3 regions of the Paenibacillus sp. FSL H8-0332 genome follow, and region 2 is predicted to be linked to each of the others. Evidence: riboswitches for the same ligand, from Rfam matches in the RefSeq annotation. Region 2 holds a riboswitch; each other region holds the start of a gene.

Region 1 (6,672 bases), 1.5 Mb from region 2:
CGGTCTCATTCCTCAGAATTTGCTCGGCGGCCGTCTTGCTGAAGGTTAGCGCTCTCAGGTCCCGGCTCAAATGACAATACCCTCGCAGTGATCCACCTCATGCTGGATAACCTGCGCCGTAAATCCGGTAAAGCTATCCCGGTGCTTCTTGAAATTATAATCGAGGTACTCTACCTCAATATAGTCGTATCGTTTCGCCGGGCGTACGCCTTCGAGCGACAGGCAGCCTTCCTCAGTGTCATAAGGACGGGCACGCTTGACGATCACCGGATTGATCATCGAAAGGGTCAGCTGCTGCTCGACGCGGATGGCAATGATGCGTTTATTGATGCCAATCATGTCCGCAGCCATGCCGACGCACCGGTCGGAGTTGGCGTTCAGGGTCTCCACAAGATCCATTAACACGGGCAGATCCTTTTCCGTAGCCGGAGCAGACTTCTGGCTTAGAAGCGATATATCTTTACTGATAGGTCTAATCATCATACTCTCCAATTATGCTGTATTTGTGTGTCCATAATATCATTTTTGGCGGGGAAGTGAAATGCGGGAGTGCGGGAAGTTCTGCTTAAGATAAAGATTGACGAACCGGAGGAAGCTTGATTATAATGTTAATATAAGTGTTAAATGATTAACAAATATATTAATCTAAAGAGGAGCGTTAACTTCCCATGGCAGAACGCATTGTACTGAACACCGACATCCGCAAAGGTAAGATTGACCGCAACATCTACGGACATTTCGCTGAGCATCTTGGACGCTGTATCTATGAAGGCATCTGGGTTGGCGAAGATTCCCCAATTCCGAACACTAAGGGTATCCGCAACGACGTAGTGGAAGCGCTTAAGGAAATGAAGATTCCGGTACTTCGCTGGCCGGGCGGCTGCTTCGCCGATGAATACCACTGGAAGGACGGTATCGGCCCGAGCGAAGAGCGCAAGCGTATGATTAACACACACTGGGGCGGTGCGGTAGAGAATAACCATTTCGGTACGCATGAATTCATGCTCCTCTGCGCGATGCTGGAATGTGAGCCGTACATCAACGGTAACGTAGGTAGCGGAACTGTTCAAGAGATGTCCGAGTGGGTGGAATATCTGACCTTCAACGGAGTCTCGCCAATGGCTGAGCTGCGTCAGAAGAACGGCCAGGAAGATGCCTGGAGTGTCAAGTATTTCGGCGTGGGCAACGAGAACTGGGGCTGCGGCGGTAACATGCGTCCTGAATTCTATGCCGATCTGTACCGCCAATATCAGACGTATGTACGTAACTATGGAGACAACAAGATCCACCGGATCGCGTGCGGGGCGAATGCGGATGACTATAACTGGACGGAAGTGCTGATGCGCGAAGCTACCCGCTTCATGGATTCCCTTACCCTGCACTATTACACCCTGCCTAATTCGGACTGGAATCATAAGGGCGCGGCTACAGGCTTCGGAACAGACGAATACTTCACAACGTTGAAGAAGGCACTGTTCATGGATGAGCTGGTTACCCGCCATATCGCTATCATGGATAAATACGATCCTGAGAAAAGAGTCGGCCTAATCGTTGACGAATGGGGCACCTGGTATGATGTTGAGCCGGGTACGAACCCGGGCTTCCTCTACCAGCAGAACACGATCCGCGATGCGCTGGTGGCCGGCTTGACGCTGAATATTTTCCACAAGCACAGTGACCGTGTACGGATGGCGAACATTGCCCAGACCGTGAACGTGCTGCAGGCTGTTATTCTGACCGAAGGCGAGAAAATGCTCCTGACTCCAACCTACCATGTATTCAACATGTACAAGGTGCATCAGGATGCAGAATTGCTGGAGCTGACTGTGGACAGCCCGGTATACAGCTATGAAGGCGTAGAGATTCCTGAAGTCTCGGCTTCGGCTTCAGTCAATGCTGAGGGCATCATTCATGTCAGCCTGTGTAACCTGAATCACGCATCATCGGCAGTGTTACCGCTTGCCCTGCGCGGACTGGCTGGTCAAGCATCCGTAAGCGGAACAACGCTGGCCGGAGCTTCCATCGATGCCCACAATAGCTTTGAGCAGCCGGAAGCTGTAACTCCGCAGGCATTCAACGCCTTCAAGCTTGAAGGGGATACGCTGACTGTAGAGCTGCCGCCAATGTCGGTAACGGTACTGGCCATCACTCCACAAGCCTAAGGAGAGAACCGGATGACAACCACTTCAGCCTGCAAAGGATGCCGGGAGGAGTACAAGGTCACGGAAGCGCAGATTGCCCGCATTCTGGCGTCCTCCATGTTCAACCCCGGCAATACCGCTTCAGACGAGGTTTATGCCGAGCGGCTTGCGCTTTGCGGGGCTTGCCCCAAGCTGCAGGATGGCGTAACCTGTACCGCCTGCGGCTGTATCATTCCCGTTGTTGCCCGGCTGAAGGCCCGCAGCTGTCCGCTGCCGGGCGGCGGAAAGTGGCAGCCGGTGGCGGAATGACGGCCCACGCCTGACGGCATGGGGCCAGGCGAAATAGATAGGCTAGAAGCCGCTCTTGCCATAAGAGACGGATCGATCACCGATAGCCCCTCCAACCTGCATAATGCGGTGGTTGGAGGGGCTTTTTTTGCGTTGTGGAGGAGAGGGGGAGGAAGAGGAAATGAGAGGGATAAATCCCTCTGATGCGGCTGAAAGTGGGCTGGATGAGGAAAAGAGAGGGATAAATCCCATTGATGCCGCAGAAAGTGGGCTGGAGGAGGAAATGAGAGGGATAAATCCCACTGATACGGCGGGAAGTGGGCTGGATGAGGAAAAGAGAGGGATAAATCCCTCTAATGCGGCGGGAAATGGGCTGGGTGAGGAAAAGAGAGGGATAAATCCCTCTAATGCGGCAGAAAGTGGGCAGCTGAGCGGAAATGAGGAGTAGTGGCTCCCAAAGTAAATCAAAAACTAACCTAATTAGTCTAACTATCTAACCAATCAAACCAATCAAAACTAATTAGTCTATCAATCTTCCTATCCAACCTATCTAACAGACAGCCTGCTAGATAGCTACCAGACGAGCCTTTATAAAGAACCCGGAATATCTGCCACACCATCCGTATAAAACAGCTCAAACACAAGATCCTCGTTATAATTCCCGAAGCCCTTGCCGAACAGGGTGAGACCGCCGATGTGCTCGGCATCCTCCTCCACAGAGAGCCGGAAGGTCCATTGTTTGTTACGGATGCCTACCTGATCCAGGGTGACCTCGGACAGCTTCTGCCCATCCATGAAAGTGCCCGTCTGCGTAATCCGCAGCTGCTTGAGCAGGCCGTATTGATTGGTGAGTGCAGGCCACCAGGCTGGTGTGTATTTTCCCGGATTATCTCCGTAGTCACCGGGGCTGGTCCAGAAGCCGAGCGATTGTCCGTTCAGCGTGAAGGTAATATCCGACGGCCAGTTGTTGTTGACCGACGGGGCTTCGGAGGCAATCTCCATCGTGATGGCAAGCTCCTCCGGCTGCTGGCTCGACAGCAGGAAATTCGGGATTTTATACTCGACGAACCCCTTGCCGAACCAGAGAATCCCGGCGTTCACCCGCTCCTGATCCCAGAAGTAACGGGGATCGTCAAAGTGCCCGATGACCCTCTCTGTCGTAGACAGTCCGCAGGTAGGCTCGATCTGGAAGTCGGAATAATGCCCCACCGGAATGTCCTTGCGGTATCCTCTGCGCGGAGTCCGGGCCTGTCCCGGAAAAACAATCTCAGCCCCGTCGGCGGCCAGTGTACAGATCTTCTGCAGACCGCTTTTGCCGGGAGCCATATGGCTGCGGATCAGCCCGGCGGCTTCGAGCTTGCGCACATGCATGGTCATAATCGCACTGCTGAGCTTGAGGGCTGCGGCCAGCTCCTTCACGTTCATGGGGGTATCGGACAGCAGCCGCAGCATATGCAGGCGCACGGTACTGGACAGGGCCTCGTACACAGGCAGAGATTGTTCAGTTAGATCAAGTTTCATCGGATGCCTCCACGTTCAGGTTATATAGTTAATAATTATATTACTCAAATAAAATTTCTACAAGCCAAGATTGTCCGCAGGCCAGCTTTTCCAATTTATATCACAGACACGCTAAGCCGAGTCCGCTATGATGTGAGATGAATTAGCGGTGAAACAAGGTGCTCTTGTCGGAAGCGGCAAGGGATAACAGGGAATCGGGTGCAACTCCCGAGCGGTCCCGCCACTGTATGGAAGAGCTGCACTTCATAATGTCACTCGGGAAGCCCCGGGGAAGACGAAGCCTGCGGCGCCTGTATTCCAAGCCAGGAGACCTACCTTGTCGACGCACACCACGACTCTACGCGGATAGGAGCGGTGTACGGATAGGTTAATGAGAAGAGGCGTTCTGCCCTGATGGACCGGAGGAATCTTGAGTGTAGAGAGGCCCCCCGGTTTATAGCTGTTGGATACAAGGATACGGCCCCTAGTGATGGGACGATGAGAAGCACCTTGTTCCGCTTAGCCACGGGTTGCGCGCTCTATCGAACTTGCCTGCGTACATACACTCCCACCCTTTAGGGTGGGTTTTTTTGGCTTTAAAATCTTTAACGGGAAATGAACAAACATGGAGGGTGACAAATGAAAAAGCACAGATGGTGGAGCTTTGCGGCACTGGTTGCCGGATTTACGGTGTACTTTATGCTGAACGAACCGGGTACGGCCCGCGCGATGCACATTATGGAAGGATTCCTGCCGGTAGGCTGGGCGGTATTCTGGTGGGCGGCGTTTGTTCCGTTCTTTGTCCTGGGAATCTTCAAGCTGAGAGCCATGACCCGGGAGAACCCTGAGCTGAAGCTGCTGCTGGGTCTAGCTGGGGCGTTTACCTTCGTCCTGTCTGCGCTCAAAATGCCTTCCGTTACCGGAAGCAGCTCCCACCCGACCGGTACCGGTCTTGGTGCGGTAATGCTGGGGCCGCTCCCTATGAGCGTAATCGGCTCGATTGTCCTGCTCTTTCAGGCGCTGCTGCTGGCGCACGGCGGGATCACTACGCTTGGGGCCAATGCGTTCTCGATGGCGGTGGCGGGTCCTTTTGCCGGATATGCAGTGTATAAGCTGATGATGAAGCTGCCGGACCGCGAGAAGCTGGCCTTGTTCTGTGCGGCTGCGGTGGCTGATCTGAGTACGTATGTAGTGACTTCCTTTCAATTGGCGGTGGCTTTTCCGGCGGCGGATGGCGGCGTTCTGACTTCTTTTCTCAAATTCGGGGGCATCTTTGCCGTGACGCAAATCCCGCTGGCCATCAGTGAAGGGCTATTAACGGTACTGCTGTGGAATTGGCTGAAATCATATAGCCCGAATGAATTGTCGCTTCTGAAACGCAAGGTGAACGGAGGAAGAGCCTAATGAGCAATAAATGGAAAAATGGGTTGATGCTGCTGGTTGTTATTCTGCTTGTCATTCTGCCGCTGCTGCTGGTCAATGGGGAATTCGGCGGGGCCGATGATGCGGCTGAAGGTGTGATTACCGAGATTAATCCAGATTATAAGCCGTGGTTCAAGCCGCTGACCGAGCTGCCGGGTGAGACGGAGAGTATGCTGTTCGCATTGCAAGCAGCGATTGGTGCCGGTGTGATCGGTTATACCTTGGGGCTGCTCAAGGGTAAGCAGGGCGGGACGAAGCAGCCTAGCAGCAAGTGATCCGGCGGATTGACGTTCTCTCCTACAATAATGCTCTGCGCCAGTTGTCCCCGATGTGGAAAAGCTCGTTCGCAGCCCTGATGTTCCTGCTCTCTTACACCGTACATCCTGTACTACAGGCTGCAATCACCCTATGGATGATGTCCTGGTGTATATTGCAGGCCCGTATTCCCTTCCGTGCTTATGGCATGCTGTTCGGCACAGCGTTGCTGTTCTATGCGCTTAGCGTACCGGCACTGCTTGTGGAATTCGGGCATCCGGCTGCGGGAGAGGCAGGGATATTCCCGCTTCCGGGACTGAATCTGCCGGTATATGTCACAGCGGCCGGGCTTCAGCGGGCAGGGGAGCTGCTGGCCCGAATCTCTGCTTGCATGAGCTGTTTCTTCTTCCTGATGTTTACTACTCCATTCAGTGAGCTTTTGCAGGTGCTGCGCAGGCTGCGTATGCCGCAGATTGTCCTGGAGCTGATGCTGATTATGTACCGCTTCCTGTTCTTGCTGAGTGATGCAGCGCATGGTCTGCTGCTGGCCCGCCGGCTGCGCGGAGGCCGCCGGGGTTACAAGGCTATGCTGCGGGAGACTGCGGCCATGGCAGGAGCGCTGTTCGGCAACACGATGCACCGTTATTACGGATTATCGCAGGGGCTGCTGGCCCGCGGATTCACAGACGAGATTATTCTCCCGCCTTATACTGCGCGTCCTGTACCGCGGCGGTATACCGTTCAGGCTTATGCCGGTATTGCGCTACTGCTGCTGGCTGAGGCGTACTTTATCACTAACACATGAAAGGAGCCGGCCATGGTTCAGGAATCTAGCTTGGCTTGTGAGGGAGTGGTCTTTCACTATCCGGATACGAAGGAGCCTGCACTGCATGAACTGACGTTCTCCATCCCCGCAGGCAGCAAGACGGCAGTGCTCGGCCATAACGGTTCGGGTAAATCGACGTTGTTCCTGCATGCCGTCGGCATTTTGCGCCCGCAGCAGGGTACGGTTCTGCAAGGAGGGAAGGCGTTATCCTACTCGAAAAAAGAGCTGGCCGCTCTGCGG
Region 2 (6,672 bases):
ACTTGCATAGAAAAAAGGCGCAGTTCCAAAAAAACCGGAACCTGCGCCACTATCGACTTTGTAAGGATGCTGGTGAAGGGAATTGAACCCCCGGCCTACGCATTACGAGTGCGTTGCTCTACCCCTGAGCTACACCAGCGAACAGGCTTTGCTGTCCTGCCAAGCAAAAAATATTATAACTCTTCCAGCGGAAAACGCAAGCCCTTTTTCAGTAGTGAGTATGATAATTACATTTTGTTAAAAGGAAAAGAAGCGCCTTAAAAGGCGCTTCCATTAAATAAGAAGAGAGCTTTCGCAGTCCCCTTAAGTCGTGATACCTAAGAGAGCTTTCGCAGTCTTAGATATCATTTATATTAGTATTCGTCGACTTGCTTTAATTATACATGTCTTTTTGTACAAAGAAGAGCTTTCGCAATTCTTATGAGGTAGTTGATGCAGGGAAAGCTTACGCTATCACTACATAAAACATTTTAACTCAAACAATTTTCTATGTCAATGTACACTATGGAATTATTTTCAAGCCAAATCGTTCCTTTTTGTTACATCCTCCATCGTATGCTTGATTTTCAATCATATCAAGTAAACCATATGTCCTAAGTGGTTTACCGGAAAGCTTTCTATTCCACGTGTTTGGTAATAAGTCTGCAATCTGCAATCCTATTATGTTATCAGGTTTATAGCCGAAATTTATTGTACTAAGTCTTTTTTGTACAGTTTTATTACTGTAAAAAAGAGTTCCTTGGGCCATAAGATAATGGAAATGATATTGTAATTGTTGATCTTTTTGGTCTGGATCAGCATTAGTTGATTCTAAATAAATTGAACCTTTACCATCGTTCATTTCAAGATAGTGAACAAAATTCTCCATAATTATTTGAAGAGCAATGAAATACTTATCACGTCCATTAGTATATAAGCTTTGGCAGTCCTTCTCGTGAATGCTGACTCCAAACACTGGGAGATTATAATGCTTGAACATCCCAGTAATATCACCCCAGAAATTTTTAAGCACATCATTATCCTGAAAGACCTTAAATGGGGTGGCGGATTTATGTCTATTGATATCCATTTCGTGAATTATGACCTTTTCATCCCCAAAGTACTTATTCTTTATTGAATTGACATAAGGGATAATATCCATCTCATATTCGTTTTCTCCAATTGCAAATCCCATTAAGCTAAAATGATCAAAATGACCACCTGTGAGAATTTCATCTAAATAAAGCGTATATCTCTTCATTATTTTTATGGACACCCCTTAGATATATCCGATCCCCTACCCCTGATATGCATCGGCTTAAACACTACTGCATTAGCCCCAGCCCGCGGAAATAATCCAGCGCGAGCTTTGCGCTTGCAAGGGAGGATACCTCATAGGCCTCTTGCTCTACAATATAGTAGAGAATTCCGCTCTGCTCCGCTATCTCAAAGACGCTCTGGAAATCGACCTCTCCCTTCCCGAGATCGGTCTCCTCCTGGTTTGCTCCGAAATCCTTAATATGGACCAGCGGAACACGGCCGGCGTACCGTGACACATAATCTGCGGGCCGGGCTCCGCCCCGGTGTACCCAGCCCAGATCAAACTCTGCCAGCATATGCTCTGCAGGAATCCGCTCCAGCCAGATATCGATGACCGCCTTGCCGTCAACTTTTGCGAATTCATAATCATGGTTGTGGTAGCCGTACTCCATCCCTGCCGCCCGGACCATCGCGGAAGCCTTCTCCAGGAATGGAATTATTCTTGTCACATCTTCGATGGAAGGGCTGGGCGGAAGCGGTGCCGACGGGGTGATTATATATTGCAGTCCGAGCTCTACGGCGTATTCAATCTCTTTGGCTAAGGCCTGTTCCATCTTATCCAGGCTGCTGAAGTCCAGTCCCACATGCGCCGAAGGCGCCGCAAGGCCCAGTTCATCCAGCCTGCGGCGCAGTTCCCCGGCAGCTACGCCGAAATAACCGGCGAACTCCACTGCCTGGTATCCCATCTCTGCCACCTTGCCCAGTGTGCCGAGGAAATCCCGCTCCGTCTGGTCCCGCAGTGTATACATTTGAATTCCGATCTGCCGCGCTGCTTCTGCCATGTAGAATCCGCTCCTTATCGTCATTTCTGATTAGATACTATATTCCCACTACTTTCCCTGTAGCTTACGCTCCACGGATTCCAGCTTGCTGCGGCTGGTGGAGATCTTGTCGCGCCGGTCATCGATCTTAAGCGAGGTGGAGACTCTCTGCGCCCCGGCGGTGAACGGCGACTCATGCAGCGCTTCTACCGCAGCCAGAATCCGCGCTACCGGTCCCTCAATAATCGTACCCATAGAAGTTAGCTCATAGGTAATGCCCTCCACCGTCTCCAGTACGCGCTGCATCTCGGCCACATAGCTGCTGAGACTGGTGCTGCCTGTCCCGATCGGAATAACGGTCACTTCGCCAATTGCCATTGTGATCTCCCTCCTAATGATCTGATGTGCCTGAGCCTCTTATTTATCCTCTTATTGTAACGCTTCGCCAGGCTCGCCACAAATCACCTGCCACCCTCTCTATTCTATTAATATCCGTCAAAATGATAACCAGGATTAGACGCACTCTATTTATGGATTCTTTGTGGCGTATTTTCGGAGATTTTATGAAACATTCAAGGAAAATTCATAGAAAAGTTGTGGATTACCTGTGGACTAACTGTGGATCAGCTGTGAGTAAAAGCGCCGAACCCGCTCCCCGTGCGGGATTGCAAAAAAACATTTACAAACACAATATATTGCGTTAGCTTTAATAGATAACAACAAAATATAGTAGAAACGGGTGTTTCACCCCTTGTAATAGAGGTGCGACTTAATAGGGAAGCGCGGTGCAAAACCGCTGCGGTCCCGCCACTGTAACCGGATGCTCCCAGGGCGCGATGCCCCAGGGCCGCATTCTCCGGCTAATTGCCACTAAGGGGCGGAATAAGCCCCCCGGGAAGGCGCAGGAGGAGTTGCCGGAAGCCAGGAGACCTGCCCGTTTCGGTGGCACCGCTTAGACTCCTGCGAGGAACAGGGGAGGTGTCCGTATGCGGCCTGCAATAGCAGAGTTAGCCTTCCGTCAATCGGGCCATAGGCTGCCGATACCTGAGGACGATCGAGGATTATCTTCAGGTATCGGCTCTGCGGAATATACAAGAACGGGCGTAAGCTATCGCCCTGTGTCTGCTCGTATGTTCCACCCAGACCACAGGCAAATTTCCGCTTTCCGGAACTTTGCATCATGCATTCGGGCATTTCCGGCCTTCCCGGCCGGGGGTGCTTTTTTAACGCTTACAATACCCGAGAGGAGAGAGTTATATAATGACGCTGCTGGAGAAACGTTATAACGAAGGACAAGCTGCACAGGAGGATCTTTTAGAAGAGGTCATTCATCTGGGACGGGATATTATCGAAAGCCGGGATCTGGATCTGCTGCGCGAGAACGCCAACCTGAACGGGGAGAGCTTCTCCGGCAAAATGAGCAAGTTCGGCAGTGAATACTCCAAATGGTATGCCCGTAACTTCACCATGCCGCCACAGCTGGTACAGGCTACCCTGGATAATGTCGTCTATGTACATGACCTTGATCAGTACGCCATTGGAACCACGAACTGCATCTTCATTCCGTTTGAACGGCTTCTCCGTGAAGGCTTCAACACCGGCAACGGCAGCGTACGGCCTCCCAACTCGATTATGACGGCGATGTCACTGGTGGCGATTATTTTCCAGTCGCAGCAAAATGCGCAATACGGCGGCGTATCCGCCAACAAGCTGGATTATGATCTGGCCCCTTATGTGACCAAATCCTTCTCCAAGCTCTTCCGCAAAGGTCTGGAGTATTTCGAGGAGAATACAGAGGGTTCTGAGCTTGGGGAGATTACGATGAGCCGCAGCGATCTGGCTGAGCAGTATCCGCGTGCCTTCCGTTTCGCCCTGAAGGAGACGCAGAGCGAGACCCTGCAGGCCGCAGAGAGCATGGTACATAACCTGAATACGATGTCCAGCCGCTCCGGCGGCCAGATTCCTTTTACCAGCATCAATTACGGCACTTGCTCCTCACCAGAGGGCCAGCTTGTGATCAGTTCACTGCTGGCGGCCACGATGAACGGACTGGGCAGCGGGGAGACGCCGGTGTTCCCAATTCAGATCTTTAAATGTAAGCAAGGCGTCAACCAGCAGCCGGGCGATCCCAACTATGAGCTGTTCCTGAAGGCCGCGGAGTGCTCGGCGCGCAGATTGTATCCGAATTTCGCCAATCTGGACGCTCCGCTGAACATGCAATATTACGATCCGGCTGACCCGGATACCGAGTTCGCTACGATGGGCTGCCGGACCCGTGTGCTCGGCGACCGCTTTGGACGTAACCACTGCTCCGGCAAAGGTAATCTGTCCTTCAACACGCTCAATTTGGTGCGTCTTGGACTGGCCCACGGTACGGTAACCGGCCGCCGCCTGGCTGCTGACGAAAAAGGGTTCTTTGACGACCTCAATCACTACATGGATATTGCGCTCGACGGTCTGCTGCACCGTTTCCGTATTCAGGCTTCCCAGAAGGCCAAAGCCTCCGATTTCATGATGCGTGAAGGCGTCTGGGAAGGCGGCGAGCAGCTTGCCCCCGATGACAGCGTAGGCGAGCTGCTGAAGCACGGCAGTCTGTCGCTGGGCTTCATTGGAATGGCAGAATGCATGAAAGCTATGTACGGTAAGCACCACGGCGAAGATATGGAGATTCACGCCAAGGCTGTAGCCATCGTCCGCCACATGCGTGAATATTGCGACCGCAAGAGCGAGGAGCTTAATCTCAACATCACCTTGTTCGCAACGCCGGCCGAAGGTCTCTCCGGCAAGTTCACCAAGATCGACCGCAAGGTGCTCGGCTCTATCCCTGGGGTAACGGACCGTGAATACTATACGAACTCGTTCCACATTCCGGTCTATTATGAACTAAGCGCAGCTAAGAAGATCAGCCTGGAAGCTCCGTTCCATGAACATTGCAACGCCGGAGCGATCTCCTATGTCGAGCTGAACGGCAACGCCCGGAGCAACCCGTCAGCCTTCGTCAAAATCATCAAATACGCGCTGGAGCAGGACATCAGCTACTTCAGCATTAACCATCCGATTGACCGCTGCTCCGCCTGCGGCTATGAAGGGGTCATCGGCGCGAATTGTCCGACCTGCAATGCGCATGAAGATACCACCCATATCCGCCGTCTGCGCCGGGTTACAGGGTATCTGACCGGCGACTATCAGACCCGCTTCAATGCTGCCAAGCAAGCCGAAGTCCGGGACCGTGTTAAGCATCTATGAACATCTGCGGCTATTACCCGGAGTCGATCAATGAAGGGGAAGGCCTGCGGGCCGTCCTCTTCTTCAGCGGCTGCCGCCACCGCTGCCCGGGCTGCTTCAACCCGAAGACCTGGAATTTCAACTACGGGGAGGCCTTCACCCCGGAGCGGCGGCGGGAGATTATAGAAGAGATTGCAGGCAATCCGCTGCTGGACGGCTTAACGCTTGCGGGCGGGGACCCTTTTTTCTCGGCTGAGGAGGCTGCAGATTTCATTCATGAGCTGCGCGCCGAGCTGCCGGGCTTCCCGATCTGGATCTATACCGGCTATACGTACGAGGAGCTTACGGCTTCCCCGGGCTCTGCGGAATGGAAGCTGCTGGCCTTGTGCCAGGTCGTGATCGACGGACGGTTTGTTGAGGCATTGAAGGACCTGACCCTCTCCTACCGGGGGAGCAGCAACCAGCGGATCATCGATATTCCGGCGAGTCTGGCGGGAGATATGGTGGTACTGTGGGAGCCGGAGCTGAGCTTTCAAGGGGTATAAAATTCATATACAAAAAGGCACTACACTCCCGCATTCGGGTAATGTAGTGCCTTTTGATTGTACGGGCAGCTGTAACCGGCAGCCTAACGTTATTCTACGGCTGCTGATTGCCCTGCCTTGCGCCCCACCTTATGCTCCGTCTCTTCAGCCAGCTCCTCCAGCACGCTGTTCAGGCGCAGCTTCAGCTCCTCCGCCAGCTCAACTACGCCCTGATCGTTACGCACCGCCTGGGAGTCTACGGCGTAGACGCCGCCAAGAATGTAGCGGGCGCCAAGCACGGACAATACCGGCTTCAGTGCATAGTCAATGGCGAGCAGATGCGCGAGACTTCCGCCCATGAAGAGCGGCAGCACGATTTTGCCGGCCAGCCCTTTTTGCGGCACCAGATCTAGGAAGGTCTTCAGCACTCCCGTGTAAGAAGCCTTATATACCGGACTGACGACGATCACCGCATCGGCTTCCGCCACGAGCCCGTTCGCCTTGACGATGGCTTCACTCTCGAACTTGGTGTGAATCAGATCCTCCGCCGGAAGCTCTGCCACATTGATCCGCTCCACTTCATACCCGCGCTCCCGCAAGGCGCTCTCTGCATACTCAATCACGGCATTGATCCGTGAGACCAGAGAGGGTGTTCCGTTAATTACGACTATTTTGGCCATTTCCGCACCTCTTCCGTCCGCTATTATAGGATATGCCGGGCTACTGCACCGGACACTGATACTTCAAATTAGTAATAATCCTAGCAGAGTACAAGGAATATTGTCAAACCCCTCTTATGCTTGCAAACCGCTGCCCCTCTGGTTATAATAAACGGCAAACCTATATCCCGACCAGGCCAACGA
Region 3 (6,672 bases), 520 kb from region 2:
TTATGAAATCGAGCAAGGCAACGAAGCCTTATATACAGACAACAAGAATGCTATACTCGGCGGCCTGCTGTCCTATCTGAAGCCGGAGGGGAAGCTGGACTCGCGGGTGCGGCTGAATGATATGTTCCTGGAGCGGTTCGACCGCGAATATGATCTGATCCGTAAGAAGGGGATTCCGTCAGTGGAGATCCTGGAACAGTTCAAGTCGTATTACGCGCTGCCGGGCCATAATTACCGGGTGAAGATCGTCGATTACTTCATCAACGGGATGCTGAATTGCCAGTCCGGTGGCCGGGAGGATGTGCTGGCGGCGGCTTACGGGATTATTGAGAGCAATGCGGAGCTTAGTGAGGCGTTCTTCAAAAAAGTGCTGTCGCAATCGCTCTTCCGCAGAGCGCTGTTCGAGCCGTATCTGGAATCCCGGCTGGCGGCCGCTGCCGGAACGGCAGATATCCTCCGCCTCGTGGGCCACTTCGGCCGGAGCCTTCCAGAGGTGCTTCAGCAGCCAGCGGTACGGGATACCTTCAAGGAATATCTGCTGGAGAAGCTGCAGCGGGAGTCCGATCCGGTATCGGCGGTAACGGCTGTTCATGAAGCGGTCCAGCAGGCAGAGAAGCAGCGCCGCAGAGGCGGCGTATACCCGGAGGCCTTGTCCGTTATGGAGGAGCTGGGCACGGTTGCCGACCGCTTCCTGTTGAACCGGCTTTCGCTGGACGAGCTGACGATGGAGCAGCTGCTGGAGATCTCGTTCTTGCGTTACCGGGATACGGCAGACTGGCAGCCGCCGCTCGACGCGATTGCGAAGCGCAAAGCGAATGCGCTGCGCGCGGCCTACCGCTGGTTCGGGGAGGAGTCGCCGGACGAGGAGATTTTTGCGGGACTGACACCGCGTGAGCTGGACGATGTACAACTGCTCGGTGCGCGGTGGCTGAAGGAAGCGCGAAGCCTTGAGCCGTTCGACCGGCTGCCGCTGGCCTTCTATCACAGCAGTGAACGCGAAGGCGGACCGCTGGATTATGATGCGCTGCTGGATCTGGTGGTCCGCAAGGCGGGCAATGACAAGGAGACAGTGTACCGGTTCCTGGACTGGTCGCAGCATAGCTGGCTGTTCGCAAGCTCAGGCAAGAAGCTGTGGCCGAATTACAAGCGGGCCGTGCTGAGATACTTCCTGAAGAGCGACCGCGAGGCATTCAAGAACCGGGAATTCCGCAAAACCCATCTCGACACAGCAACGCCTGCTATGCAGACTGTCTACAATGAAGCCCGCGCCCAGCTGGCTTCGCCGCTGGCGCGGTGGGTCAGCCGCAGCCGATTTCAAATCCTGATCTCAGGGAGCATCCTCGGGATCATTCTGATTGCGGCGGTTATCCTGCTGAGCCAGCTAGGGGGACGCGGCAAGGATACAGCTGCGCCGGTGGCCAGCCCCAGCTCGCTTCCGGCAGTGACCGGACAAGCCGCTGTAGCGGTCCCGGTCTCTGTCCGGCTTGTCGGCGGGAATAGCGGGGGTGATGTAGGAACTGGCGGGGATAACGGCGGTGATGCGGGAAGCGGAGAAGCGGGCAAGAATAACGGCGTGAAGCTGTTGTTCAGCTTCACTGATGCGGCGGAATGCTCCGCCTTCAAGCCGGAGCGGATCGGCGTGGAGTCCGCCAGCGGCGTTACGGACTACGAGGTTAAGGCAACGGTTAACAGTTGCCAGGTTGCAGCAGGTGCCGGAGTAGACGGCGATGCGAAGGGTAATGCAGGCGCCGGAGCGGACGGCGATGCGAGTGGTAAAGCAGGTGCCGGAGTAGACGGCGATGCAAAGGGCGAGACAGGAGCCGGAGTGGATGGCGATGCGAAGGGCGAGGCAGGCGCCGGAGTAGACAGCGATGCGAGCGGTAGGGTAGACGCCGGAGTGGAAGGCGGTGCAGACAGTGGAGCCACCGCCTCTCCAGCGGCGGCAGGGACTCCTCCGTCACGCGTATACGAGGTGACGGTGGAGCTTTCAGCAGGCGCGAAGCTGGCGGTAGGTGATATGATCACCGCCGGAAGATACTCGCTGCAGCTGGCGGCAGATCCGGGCAGCGCCCCGGAAGCTACAGCTACCGCCGCGCCTAGCGCGGAGCCATCCGCTTCCGCAAGCCCGGAAGCGGACGCGGAATAACACAGCGGCCATAAGCAGGCCGCGTAAGCTTGTAACTATTGCGATCAGGTAACATTGCAGAGATAGGTGTACTCTATACAACTAAAAACAGTGAGAAGGAAGGCATACCTCTCTAAGTGTATTCCATACAACTAATTTTGCTCGAATGGGCGAAAAGCTGGGTACAGAAGCATTTTAGGTGTACGAAATACAACTAAAAGTACATTTGGTGGTAAATCAGACGATTTAGTTGTACAGATTGCATTTAAGAATAACGTTTGGAGCTAGAATAGCACCTTAATCGGGGTACGGCAGACCCTCAGCAAGCGAGGGGATTAAATGAATGCTGTTAGTTTAAACCTGATGATCGACTAGCTGCTCGATTGTACTTTGTACACTAGAATGAGGCATATTGATCCTTATATGGTGTTCTGTTGTATTCGGTACATTAGATTTTGGGAATTTGGCCCGGCGGAGGGGTAGTTGCCACAATCGATTGTATGAAATGCAGCAGAATGCGTTATCGGCCGCTTTTACACGAATTCTAATGTACATAATACAATCGCCTGCTGCCGCTGTCTCTGCTAGTACCGCCAACGTCTTAATTGACAACAGAAGAATGACTCCATAGTCCTGAATAGTACGATGTGCCGGGGGAGCGGGCATGTGCTGTTCAGGATTTTTGTGCAGAATGGGCTGAGCTTTGGGGGAGCTGGAATAGATATAGCTTGTCTATAGACATACAGGGGAATAGTCGATATGATGGTTTGAGAATATTAAAATTTAATAAGCTTGAGGAAAAGGTGCAGATTGCCTTAGAGACCGCGCGCTGTCGCTAGCAGATGCTGGCAGGGCTATGTCTAATAGAGGAATCTGCTTAAAAGGGAAGCCCGGTGCAAGTCCGGCGCGGTCCCGCCACTGTAAGTACGGAGCAACTCCTGAGGAGCCACTGTCTGCTAAGCGGATGGGAAGGCGGGGGAAGCGGTGAAGTATGAGCCAGGAGACCTGCCTTTTTCGTTGTTGTTTCTATTCTTCGGGGGTAAGAATGTGGAAGCAGATGCTGATATTGGCGAGGGCTGTATATTGCTGCATTGTATGTAATGTGGGAGAGCAATCGACTCCTTCAGCCGCCCTGTATTGTATTCTTCCCCGGCCGCCCTGCACAGGGCGGTCTTTAGGTTGCCGCTCTATTTGCGGAGGAAGCAGGATTCATCCATTCTATTTCAGGAAAGAGGTTAGTTATGAAGAACCATTCTCTATCATCCAGGTTCACACGGCTGGGACTTGCTGTGGTTATGCTGTTCGCAATGCTGGGAGCAGCCGTAGCCCCGGCAGGACAAGCTGCTGCTGCACAGGCAGGCGGGACTTCCGCACCAGCGGTATCCGCTCTGCCCGCAAAAGAGGCAGCCAGCGTAACCGCTGCAGTCTATGCTACTGCGGAATTCATGCTGAAGAACGGAGTCCAGTCGGACTGGCAGGCAATTGGCCTTGCGCAAGCGGGCTATAAGGTTCCTGTCAGCTATCTGAAGGCGCTTGAAGGTAAGGTGAGTGAGGCTAAGGGTGTTTTTGCCAGAGCTACGGACTATGCCCGGATTACGCTTGCCGTTAAGGCACTGGGCGGCGACCCGGCGAATGTGGCAGGCTATAACCTGATCGAGAAGCTCTACAATCACGATGCAATTACCGGCCAGACGCTGAATAATCCAGTCTATGCACTGCTGGCTCTGGATTCCGGCAGCTATACGATCCCGGCAAATGCAAATTGGACACAATCTAAGCTGCTGGCAGAGATTCTGGCAAAGCAGAACCCGGACGGCGGCTTCACCCTGACCACGGGTGCGAGTGATCCTGACATGACAGCGATGGTGCTGAACGCACTGGCTGGACACAAGCAGGAAGCAGCAGTGAATACTGCCGGTCAGCGGGCAGCAGCCTGGTTGTCTAAGGCACAGGACAAGAACGGCGGATATGGCGACAGCAGTGAGAGTGTAGCTCAGGCCATTATCGGTCTGTCTGCCTTCGGCATTGATCCGGCAGGAGCAGAGTATACCAAAGGCCAGATTAATCTGGTCAGCAAGCTGATGAGCTTCAGCGCAGCTGATGGAGGATTCGTCCACACTGCGGGCGGCAGCTCCAATGCTCTCTCTACGGAGCAGGCACTGGAGGCTATGGTAGCGTACCAGCTGTTTGGTACAGGCGGTAAGCTCTTTGATTTTAGCGGCACACCAGTGAAGAATCCTCAGGTAAGTGTCTCGGTTACTGTTGAAGGTCCGAATGGAACCTTGGCTGAGGGCAGCGTGTACGCCGGAAATGTGCTTAAGGCACTGGAAAAGACTGCAGCAGCCAAGCGCCTGGCCCTGGTCAATAAAGCAGGCAATTATGTGACGGGGATCGGCGGCGTGATTGCGGGTACTTTTGGCGGATATGATGGCTGGATGTATGTGGTTGCACGCGGCGGAGCATGGATCTATCCAAGTGTAGGGATGGGCGACTTCGCGCTGGAGGAGAATGACCGCATCGTGGTCTATTATGGCGGGGACAACACGCAGGTGGTTGATGCCGTAACCGTGACTCCCGCACAGCCGCAGCCTGGACAAGATCTGAAGGTGCAGGTAACCCAGAAGCAATGGGTCTGGAATGAGGCGACCTTCACCTCCGATCCGGTAACTTCACCGGCAGCAGGCATACAGGTAACCATCGGCGGCAAAACAGCAGTTACAGATGCTGCGGGTGTGGCTGTTGTGGCTGGTGGTCTGCCGGCGAATAAATATAACCTGACGGTTACGGGATATCTGAAGGATAAGACCCCTGCCATCGTGCGTCATACGGTCCCGGTAACGGTGGCTTCTGCGGCGGAGGACCGTCCGGCTTTTGCCGATGTGAAGTCGATCTCGCCTTGGGCGCTGGAGTCGGTATACACGGCGTATGACCGCAAGCTGATGAATGGTGTGAGTGAGGGCAGCCTGCTGTTTGCACCGAAAAAGAATATTACCCGTGCTGAATTTGCAGCACTGCTGCTTCGTTTAACCGGCAACGAGCCGTCTGTGGCGGCTTCCGCTGGGGCCTTCAGTGATGTTAAGGCCGGTACATGGTATTATGGAACAGTGAACCGGGCGAAGGAGCTAGGAATCATCAGCGGCGTGACGGCCACGACGTTCAAACCGGACGGACTGGTTACGCGCCAGGATATGGCTGTGATGATGGTTAGAGCTTTTAAGCTGGATGCGGCATCAGCTGGAGCAGGGGCTGGTAAGTTCAGCGACGAAGATAAGATCAGTGACTATGCATTGTCCGCTGTCCGTACGGTGACGGGACTTGGATATATGAGCGGCACCGGCGGCGCATTCGAGCCTTCCGCTGTGGTAACCCGTGAGATGGCTGCTGCTGTGGCGGTTAGATTGCCATAGTTCTTAGTTGGAGTTGGGAGCAGACAGTACTGCACGCTGGGGCCGACGATAAGTGGATAAATGACATCTAATTTAGCTGGATTTGCTGCAGAGCGGGAGCTAGTTGGATAAATGACACTTATTCAGGTCTAAAGCTGCAGAAGGATGAGGTATGGGCAGAATTAGATGCCTTAATTCCAACTAATTTCTGTACAGATGCGTAACCGGGAGAATTAAGTGTAGAAAATCCAACTAACGCACCCGTGCCGATGAGCCGTTGAGGCGTATAGGGTTGCCTAAGCGCTGGAGGCTCGTTAGATGGGCGGATTTGGTTGGAATTCGTTTGGATATGTGTTGAAAAGTAAGCATAAGGTGTATGAAGGAACGGGGAACAGGCTGACTGCCCCCGTTCTTTTCCCTTTTTGTGGAGGTGTGCAGGTAATGTTCAATCTATTTAAAATGGGCCGTGGAAGGCTGGCTCCGCTGCTTCTCCTGCTGATGGTATTGCTGCTCCCCGGCTGCTCCTCTGCGCAGCCGGATCAGGCAGGCGGCGGCCCGCAGCCGCCCGCCGGGACCCCGGCCGCGAAGACGCCGCGGCCTGGAGACGAAGCGGCTCCGCTGCCGGGAGCCGCTGAGGGCACTGCCGTACCATCCGCCCCGGCGGAAGGTACGGCAGCTCCAGCGCAGGCGGGCGCAAGCGAGCCCGCCAAGTCCCCGGCGTCGCCAAGCGCAGCCGCGACGCTGCCATCGGCGGGCGCAAGCGAGCCCGCCAAGCCCCCGGCGTCGCCAAGCGCAGCCGCGACGCTGCCATCGGCGGGCGCAAGCGAGCCCGCCAAGCCATCAACGGCGGCCACACCCAAGCCGCCGACCCCCAAGCCCGCTCCGGCGGCTACGGCCAAGCCGCCAGCCGCCACGCGCTCTCCGGCCGCTACACCCAAGCCGGACAACGTGGTCACCCTCTCCATTACCGGAGATGAGGAGCATGGCGTGATTCTGGCTGCCGCCCAGTATGAGCTCAAGAAGGGCGAGAGTGTGCTGGAACTGCTGAAGCGGATTACGCGGGGGCAGAAGATTCAGATGGAATATCAGGGCCGCGCAACATTTGCTTATGTGGAAGGTATAGATAATTTGTACGAGGGTGATCACGGGTCAGAGAGCGGC

Evidence for each region. Region 2 has a riboswitch for cobalamin ahead of NST43_RS00760 (anaerobic ribonucleoside triphosphate reductase). Riboswitches for the same ligand answer to the same signal wherever they lie in the genome.
Region 1: it holds a riboswitch for cobalamin, as region 2 does, so the genes downstream of both, NST43_RS07130 (energy-coupling factor ABC transporter permease) here and NST43_RS00760 (anaerobic ribonucleoside triphosphate reductase) in region 2, are expected to answer to the same signal.
Region 3: it holds a riboswitch for cobalamin, as region 2 does, so the genes downstream of both, NST43_RS03015 (S-layer homology domain-containing protein) here and NST43_RS00760 (anaerobic ribonucleoside triphosphate reductase) in region 2, are expected to answer to the same signal.

Annotation. Positions count from the first base shown of each region.
Region 1 is NZ_CP150145.1:1,653,925-1,660,596, forward strand. Features, by position in the region: gene NST43_RS07100 (hypothetical protein) at 1-70, opposite strand, end outside; gene NST43_RS07105 (peptide deformylase) at 67-483, opposite strand; gene NST43_RS07110 (alpha-N-arabinofuranosidase) at 669-2,162, shown strand; gene NST43_RS07115 (DUF6171 family protein) at 2,175-2,450, shown strand; gene NST43_RS07120 (hypothetical protein) at 2,611-2,877, shown strand; gene NST43_RS07125 (helix-turn-helix domain-containing protein) at 3,018-3,950, opposite strand; cobalamin riboswitch at 4,090-4,284, shown strand; gene NST43_RS07130 (energy-coupling factor ABC transporter permease) at 4,569-5,333, shown strand; gene NST43_RS07135 (energy-coupling factor ABC transporter substrate-binding protein) at 5,333-5,626, shown strand; gene cbiQ (cobalt ECF transporter T component CbiQ) at 5,623-6,411, shown strand; gene NST43_RS07145 (ABC transporter ATP-binding protein) at 6,424-6,672, shown strand, end outside.
Region 2 is NZ_CP150145.1:177,267-183,938, reverse strand. Features, by position in the region: tRNA gene NST43_RS00780 (tRNA-Thr) at 68-139, opposite strand; gene NST43_RS00775 (DUF3800 domain-containing protein) at 503-1,240, opposite strand; gene NST43_RS00770 (sugar phosphate isomerase/epimerase) at 1,305-2,081, opposite strand; gene NST43_RS00765 (MTH1187 family thiamine-binding protein) at 2,130-2,438, opposite strand; cobalamin riboswitch at 2,781-3,013, shown strand; gene NST43_RS00760 (anaerobic ribonucleoside triphosphate reductase) at 3,321-5,306, shown strand; gene nrdG (anaerobic ribonucleoside-triphosphate reductase activating protein) at 5,303-5,830, shown strand; gene ssuE (NADPH-dependent FMN reductase) at 5,920-6,489, opposite strand.
Region 3 is NZ_CP150145.1:701,509-708,180, forward strand. Features, by position in the region: gene NST43_RS03010 (hypothetical protein) at 1-2,146, shown strand, start outside; cobalamin riboswitch at 2,960-3,153, shown strand; gene NST43_RS03015 (S-layer homology domain-containing protein) at 3,367-5,532, shown strand; gene NST43_RS03020 (DUF4430 domain-containing protein) at 5,953-6,672, shown strand, end outside.